Regions from separate parts of the Ruegeria sp. AB5 genome, predicted to be linked through region 1. Evidence: riboswitches for the same ligand, from Rfam matches in the RefSeq annotation. Region 1 holds a riboswitch; the other holds the start of a gene.
What was found. Region 1 has a riboswitch for cobalamin ahead of ACR0L4_RS18050 (DUF4198 domain-containing protein). Riboswitches for the same ligand answer to the same signal wherever they lie in the genome.
Positions count from the first base shown of each region.

Region 2: linked by a shared signal. The riboswitch ahead of ACR0L4_RS08395 (DUF1636 family protein) and the one ahead of ACR0L4_RS18050 (DUF4198 domain-containing protein) in region 1 are both predicted to bind cobalamin.

Region 1 covers NZ_JBQGAE010000012.1:115,094-119,133, forward strand. Annotated here, with positions in the region: gene ACR0L4_RS18045 (phosphate ABC transporter substrate-binding/OmpA family protein) at 1-946, shown strand, start outside; cobalamin riboswitch at 1,173-1,375, shown strand; gene ACR0L4_RS18050 (DUF4198 domain-containing protein) at 1,508-2,293, shown strand; gene cbiM (cobalt transporter CbiM) at 2,300-2,911, shown strand; gene ACR0L4_RS18060 (cobalt ABC transporter permease) at 2,908-3,495, shown strand; gene cbiQ (cobalt ECF transporter T component CbiQ) at 3,495-4,040, shown strand, end outside.
Region 2 covers NZ_JBQGAE010000003.1:186,309-190,348, forward strand. Annotated here, with positions in the region: gene ACR0L4_RS08385 (ABC transporter substrate-binding protein) at 1-221, opposite strand, end outside; gene ACR0L4_RS08390 (ABC transporter ATP-binding protein) at 234-1,010, opposite strand; gene ACR0L4_RS08395 (DUF1636 family protein) at 1,007-1,354, opposite strand; cobalamin riboswitch at 1,462-1,663, opposite strand; gene ACR0L4_RS08400 (D-lyxose/D-mannose family sugar isomerase) at 1,827-2,492, opposite strand; gene ACR0L4_RS08405 (carbohydrate kinase family protein) at 2,512-3,438, opposite strand; gene ACR0L4_RS08410 (glucokinase) at 3,475-4,040, opposite strand, start outside.

The DNA of each region.
Region 1 (4,040 bases):
GCAGATATCACCTGCGGATCTGGTGCAGGTTCTGTCCGGAGACCTGACCAACTGGATCGATCTGGGCGGGCCTGATGCCCCAATCGCCCTGCACATGCCGGATATCGGATCGGGCCTGTCACAGGACGTTGAAGACCAGCTTTTGCGTCCGGCCAATGCGCAAGTGTCAAAAACAGCGTTCCGACACGCCCGAAACCGCGATCTGATTCATGCGGTCACCAGTGATCCTTTTGCAATCGGCATCACGACACAAGCTGGTTCGGACACCACGCGCGCCCTGCCTTTGACCGGTGGCTGCGGCCACGCGCTTGCAGCGACCCGCCAATCGATCAAAACAGAAGACTACCCGTTGACTTCGCCGATGTTTCTGTACCTGCCGCAGCGCCGCCTACCGCGTATCGCACGCCAGTTCCTGGCCTACAGCCGATCGCCGGACGCCCAGTTGGCGATACGACAGGCCGGGCTTGTGGATCAGGCGCCGGAAACCTTGCCGGTCGGCCTGCAGGGTGATCGTCTGGCCAACGCCATCGTCTCGGGCGGTGCAGAGGTCGGCCTGGATGAGCTGCAACGCATGATCGCCGCCCTGCGCCCGCTGACGCGCCTGTCCATATCCTTCCGGTTTGAGCCAGGCAGCTCTCGCCCGGATGCGCAATCACGGTCCAACATCCTGCAACTGGCTCATGCGCTTGAGACGGGCGGTTTGATGCCCCGCAAGCTGGTGTTTGCCGGCTTCAGCGACGGGGATGGCGCGGCCAGCAGTAATGCCCGGATCGCGTTGCGGCGGGCTCAAACGGTCCGCAATGCAGTTCTGGCGGCGGTTGAAACCGAGATCCCCCCAAGCGTCGAAATCACAACAGAAGGGTTCGGAGAGGCTATGCCCATGGCGTGTGATGACACCGAATGGGGCCGAAAGGTGAATCGCCGCGTCGAGGTCTGGATTGAATGAAACGCTGTGGCGAGCTGACGCCTGATCGCCCGCCTCAACGTGAACGGAGATTGCCTTTTTCAATCCTGTCGCGAGGGCCGATGCCAAGACGCGCATGACTAAGTTGAATAAAATCAGGCTGTTGCGCGCCCTCAGAAAGGCGCTGCCCACGTCTTGTCCGTCGCCAAATCTGCGCTGAATCCAACGCCTTGTGAATACAGGTTGACTGCCGAGGGAAAACTCTGCCATGAGCGTTTCTGTGTCCGGTTCCGGGTTTACCCGGATAAAAGGGAATGCGGTGCGGGTTTTTCAAATGATCACCCAATGCCGCAACTGCCCCCGCAACTGTAAGCGGTGAGCAGGGCTGATATGCCACTGGGATATCCCGGGAAGGCCAGTCCGATGCTTTGACCCGCAAGTCAGGAGACCTGCCGGATATGCGCCCTCGGAAAAGGGTGCGTCACCGACGCCGGGGCGTGCGTCGGGCCGGTGCCCGGAACGTGGGCAGTTGGTCTCGTTCGCCTTTGCGTCAAGCAATGAAACGTGCCGGGGTTGGCACGACGGGACAAGGAAGACTACCTCATGAAAAAGCTGCTCTGCACGGCTGCTGTTGCGCTGGCATTTCCTGCAATGGCACAGGCGCACTTTCTTCTGGAATACACCACGGACACCATGATCGATGCACCCGGTAACGTGCCGGTCAAGCTGATTTTCTGGCACCCGTTTGAAAACGGTCATGTGATGGATCTGGAAAAACCGCAGGAATTCTTTGTGATCCACAACGGTGAAAAGACCGACCTGCTGGGCACGCTGGAACCTGTTCTGTTCTCCAGCCCGGAAAACGAAGGCACGGGGTTCAAAGGATCGGTGCCCGTCAAACGCTCGGGCGACTATGTCATGGTCACGGTGCCTCAGCCCTACTACGAGGAATCCGAGGATGTCTACATCCAGCAGCTTACCAAGGCCTTCCTGAACCGTAACCAATTGCCGACCGACTGGATGAACCCCGTTGGTCTGGAAACCGAAATTGTCCCGCTGAACAAGCCCTACAACATCATCGCAGGCTCGACCTTTACTGGACAGGTCCTGGCCGATGGCGAACCGGTCGCTGGCGCAGAGATCGAGATCGAATACATGGCGGCTGAACCGAACATGGACAGCGCAGCCTCGACTGATCCATCCGTGTCGCCGATGCCCGGTGGTGCTGTTGTCGCTCTCTCGGATGCCAATGGTTATTTCTCATTTGGTGTTCCGAAAGCCGGATACTGGGGCTTTGCAGCACTTGGGTCGGGTCCACAAACCCGGCATGAGGGCAAAGAACTGAGCCAGGATGCGGTGATCTGGATCCGCGCCTGGGATATGGAGTAAGCGCGAATGCACATTGTCGATGGTGCCCTGTCCAACCCGGTCGTGATCGGCGGAGCCGTCGCAGCCGCCGGTGGGATCGCCATTGGGTTGAGATCGCTTGATCTGGACCGCATCCCGACCGCCGGGGTGCTGTCTGCCAGTTTCTTTGTGGCCTCGCTGATCCATGTGCCGATCGGGCCGTCTTCGGTGCATCTGATACTCAATGGTCTGGCCGGGCTTCTGCTCGGCTGGGCAGCCTTTCCGGCCTTGTTTGTGGGGCTGTTGCTGCAGGCGGTCTTCTTTGGCTTTGGTGGCTTGACCGTACTGGGGATCAACACGTTCAATATTGCACTTCCGGCAGTCCTGGCCGGTCTGTTGTTCAGGCCCCTGATCGGGCGTGGAACACCAGTGTTTGGTGCGATTTGGGGCGGTATTGGCGGCGCTTTCGCAATAGCTGTCACAACGATCATGGTTGGTCTCTCACTTGCCTTGTCGGGGGACGAATTCCTGCCCGCAGCCAAGCTTGTCTTCTTTGCGCATATGCCCGTGATGGTCATCGAGGCTGTGCTGACCGGTTTTGCCGTCCTGCTGGCGCGCAAGGTAAAACCGGAATTGTTTGTGACAAGGTTTGCCGCATGAAGCAGCTGACGCTCATCCTGACCCTTTGCTGCGTTCCGCTTCCGGCGCTTGCCCACAAGGTAATCGCCGGGATATTTGCGTCTGGCGATGCCATCGAAGGGGAAATCGGGTTCTCCAATGGCACCATGGCCGTGGACACCAAAATTGTCGTAACCGACGCTGATGGGAGCGAACTGGGCCGCACAATGACGGATGCGGACGGGTTCTTCGTCTACATTCCGACCGCAGCGGTGGCGCACACATTCTTTGCCGATCTGGGAGCGGGACATGTGGCCCAAGTGACCATGTCTGCGGAAGACGTGGCCGAAATCATGGGTGTTGCAGCCGTTTCGGACACTGCCACCGAGCCCGAAAGGCATGTATCAGAACCTGTATCCGGCGGCGTCTCTGTGGCCTCTCTCAGCGCTGAAGAACGTGAGGTCATCGCGGAACTTGTCCGAGACGAGTTGCGCCCCCTACGCCGCGAGATCGCTGCCTATCGAGAGCACAATGATTTCCAGACCGTTCTGGGCGGCATCGGCTATATCTTTGGTCTGTTCGGGCTGGGGTTCTATCTTGCGGCAAGACGAAAACTGGCACCCTGATGGCGCACGTACTCGGACCACAGGAAAGAACACTCGCCGAGGCTGGCACGGTCGGTCGCCAGGGTTTGATCGCCGCGCTTGATCCGCGCATGCGCATCGTTATGGCTTGTGTCTTTGCGGTCGTGGTGGTTGCCCTGTCGTCCCTTGTCGCACTTGCTGCCGCACTGATGATCGCGTTGTCTTTGCTGGTGCTGTCCCGGCTGCCCTGGCGCAAGACGCTCAAACGCATGGCCATGATGGACGGCTTTATCATGTTCATGCTGGTGATCTTGCCGTTTTCGGTGCCGGGCGACCCGATCTTCACGATCTGGGGCTTTGCCGCCAGTTGGCAGGGCTTTTGGCAGGCGGTCGAAATCGCGCTGACCGCCAACGCTGTGATCCTGGCATTGATGGTGCTTGTTGGTACGATGGAGCCTGTCACGCTGGGCCACGCGCTGCACCGGCTGCGCTGCCCCGAGACTTTGGTCCATCTGCTGATGTTCACGATCCGCTATATCGATGTCCTGCACGAGGAATACCTGCGCCTGCGGGCTGCGATGAAGGTA
Region 2 (4,040 bases), on a different contig from region 1:
CTGGTTTTGTACCAGCCGGTAATGCCGGTTAGGCCGACAACGCTGTCCTGCAGGCCCAGAGCAAACGCCATGTCGGTCATGTTCATGTCGTGAACAACAATCCGTTCGGGCTTTTGCTCGAATACCAGCGGTTCGCCGCAATTGTCGACGGTCACTTCACGCGCCGCCGCGCCACTTGTCAGGCCGAACACAAGGGCCACGGACCAGAGTTTCTGCATCATCAATTCTTCCTTTTACGATGACAGTGTTCGTCTTCGGATATCCAGCGCCGGGATCACACGGCCTTCGTGCTGGAAACAGAGGTAGTCGACGCCGAACGTGTCGCGGACACGATCAGGGGTCAAAACGTCATTGACAGGCCCAAAGGCGGTCAGACGGGTGGATTTCATCAATGCAACATGGCTGGCGAATTCCGGGATCATGACCAGATCATGAACGATCATCACCACGGTCACACCCAATTCCGCGACCAGAGACAGCATGTGCCCCTTGGCATCGGGGTCCAGATGATTGGTAGGTTCGTCTAAAAACAGCAAGGACGGGTTCTGGGCCAAAGCGCGGGCAATATGGGCGCGCTGTTTCTCACCGCCTGACAGTCTCGACATCTGTTTGTCGGCCAGATGAGACAACTCGGCGATGTCCAGAACGCGTTGCAAATCCGCTTTGTGGTTTTCGGCGGATCGGTCGGCTTTGATCGGGATCTGACCCAACGCCACATAGTCGCGCAAGCGCAACCGTCCGTCCGGCACTTCCTGTTGGCCGACAACGGCAATCCGTCTGGCCCGTTGCTGAGACGACAAGCTCCGCAGGCTTTGGCCCTGAATACGCACATCACCAAGCGCCAGGCGTGCCACCCCGCAGAGCAGGTTCAGAAGCGTGGTTTTTCCCGCACCGTTCGGGCCGGCAATGGCCAGGATCGACCCTTCCTCAAGCGTGAATGAGGCACCTTGCAACAAGACATCCCCATTCAAGGCGTAGTACTCCAAGCCCTCGGCAACCAAAAAACTCATGACGCATCCTCAGTTGGCAAACGCGGCATGCGAGACAGGGTTTTTGTATACAAAGCCAAGGGGCGGTTCGTCGCGCTTGTCCAGCCATCCTTGCTTTCGCGGAACTGGTAGGCGAATTCGGCCAAGGCGCTCAGGTCGTCGGTTGTTTGTATGTCACCAAACAGGTATTGTGCTTTGCCTTTGGCTTGCAGACCTACTGTCATGGGGCGGTCACATCCCGCCATGCAGTCGATCAGATGCGTGGTGAACCCGCCCGGAAGCTGACGGCTCAGTATCTTCTGCGCCTGTTTCGCCGGAATCGGGCCCATGCACGTGGCGCAGATCAGGACAAAATGATCAGACATGAACAGCTTGATCCGCCTGACCAAGGGTCAAGTGCAGAGCGGATTTGCTGGTTGCATCAGCAAGCGGATTTGCCATCAAGCCTCCTTCCGGGACGCCCCGCCCCAGGTTGGTTCAACATCTGATGGCAGGTCTCCTGACTTGCGGGTCATCGCTTGGCCAACCTTCCCGATCCTATGGACCAGTGGTGATGTGGCGTCGCTTTCCGCTTACAGTTGCGGGGGCAGTTACGGCCTTGGCCCGAGGGCCGCACCGTATTCCCATTTTCATCCGTCGGGACAAGCCTTCGGGAACCATCCCGCTCAGCTAGTCTGGTGATCATAGACTTGTCAAGCGCGTGTTTGATCGGTTGAAAGGCGTGGCTGTCCATGCCAATCCGTACAGACGGTGTTCAGCCTGTCTACCGTTGATTTCGAACCCTCAATGCGCAGGCCAAGTCGCGGACGTGAACCACACGCGCGGGCTCAACAGGGGCTAGTAGTCTGCGACCAGCAGGAAATCGGGCGCGGTATCCTCGTCAATTGAGGCGAATCGAGGGATAGGATCCTCAAAAACGTTGTCTGTCCGGTCATCATTGACTGTCGAGACCTCGCCGATCAGACAATCCCCGCGTTCGGCCCAGAACGCATGCCATATACCTGGCATCAAGGTGACGCTTTGACCGGGTTTCAGGCGCAGATGTTCACCGGGTTTGATCGTGACCGGGCAGGCGTCGCTGGGCACCACCACCGGCGTATCACGGTCGATGCCGCCATCCGGGTCCGAGGCGTAAATCTCCATCACCAGATCACCACCGCCGCGATTGATTATATCCTCGGCCTTGATGATGTGGCGGTGCATCGGGGAAAGCTGCTTGTCCCGTGAAATCAGCAGCTTTTCTGCATAGAGCATCCCGCGCCCCTGATTCAGGTCGCTTACGTCGCCATTGCGCAGGGTGAACAGGAACAGACCCAGATCATCGAAATTGCCTTGCCCATAGTCGGTGATGTCCCATCCCAGACCGCGTGAGCGGACGCTTTCAGCCTTTGCACTGCGCATCTGATCGGGGGTCCAATCGGCAAAGGGCGGCAGAACAGCGCCGAAAGAGTGGATGAACTCGTGGGCCTCGGCCTTGATGCGGTTGACGTCGGATCGTTTCATTTTGGGTCCCTCTGAGGGGTTAAAGCTCGTGCGACCAGGGTGGGTTTGCCCCGGCACGCGATACGGTGACTGCGGCAACTTTGGCGCCCATGGCAAGCGCATCCCGCAACACATCAGGCGACAGGGCACGCAGGCTGGATTTCGAAAGCTGACCTGCGCTTTCCAGTGCAGCCAGCACACCGGCATTGAACGTGTCGCCCGCACCGACCGTATCCACAACCTGTACAGGCTTGACAGGTACGGAAACCTCGGAGCCGTTGGACAGATAGCCTGACGCACCTTCGCCACCGCGGGTCACAATGACAACCGAGGGTCCGGCCTGCAAAAGAAGCGGTACTTTTTCAGCGTGGCTTTCTGGGCCTGGGATGATCCAGTCCAGATCCTCGTCCGATACCTTTACGATATCCGATTGCCCAATCATGCGATTCAGACGGGTGCGGTATCGGGTCTGGTCCTGTATGAAACCGGGTCGGATGTTGGGATCCAGCATCACCGCCCGCTCAGCGCCATGCCGGTCCAGCATCGCAGCGTAAGCGTCGGCACAGGGCTCGCAGGCCAGGCTGATGCCGCCGAAATATAGCGCGGAAACGGCAGGCAAGTGATCCGGCAGATCTTCGGCCCGCAACATACGCCCGGCCGTGTTTTCATCGACGAACGTGTATGAGGCGTGACCGTCCTTGAGTTGAACAAATGCCAGCGTAGTCGGACGATCCGAAATGATCACATGTGTGCCGTCAACATGGCTGGCGCGAAGGTCATCGGCCAATTGTTGCCCGAACATGTCCGAGGACAGCCCGGTCAGCATTCCGACGGGTGCGCCCAGCCGACCCAACGCAATCGCAGTATTGAAAACCGCGCCGCCCGAATGCGGAACAAACCCATCCGTGCCGGATATGGTCGGTTCGGCAATCATGTCGATCAGGGCTTCACCGCAACACAGGATCATCCCATTTCCTCTTCTGCTTAGGCTCTGGCGGCGAGTCTACCGCTGGAGCGCATTTTTACAGAAGTTGTTAGCGCCAACAATGCCAAATTCGTCTTGTTCCGAGATATAGAGGTTCATGGTCTTCCGCAGGTCGCTGAAGCGACCGCCCGCGTTGAATGCCGCCTGAAAACTATCGCCGAACAGCCACCGGTTTTTTTCGGCAACGCCGCCAACCAGGAACACGCCGCCTGTTGGCATGACCGTAACGGCCATATCCCCCATCAGCGCGCCCAGATGGCTGGTGAACAGCTGTGCGGTTCGGACCGCGATTGGGTCACGCCCTACATGCGCGTCCTCAAGAATGTCCCGGGCGGTTCGGACCAGAGGCTGCGTCTGACCCGAAGCCAATCCTGTGGCCCGATAGAGGATCGGCAGACCGGTTCCGCTGAGAAACATCTCCGCCTCTAGTACCAGAGAGCCGTCGAAAAAACACTCAGGCGCCAGTTGGATGGCGGCGTCGAAGATATCCACCTCGTCGCGGGTGCGAGGTGACAGGCCAACATGACCGCCTTCGCCCGAAACGGTATGATAGTGCCCTTCGGAATACAGCAAGGCCCCGACGC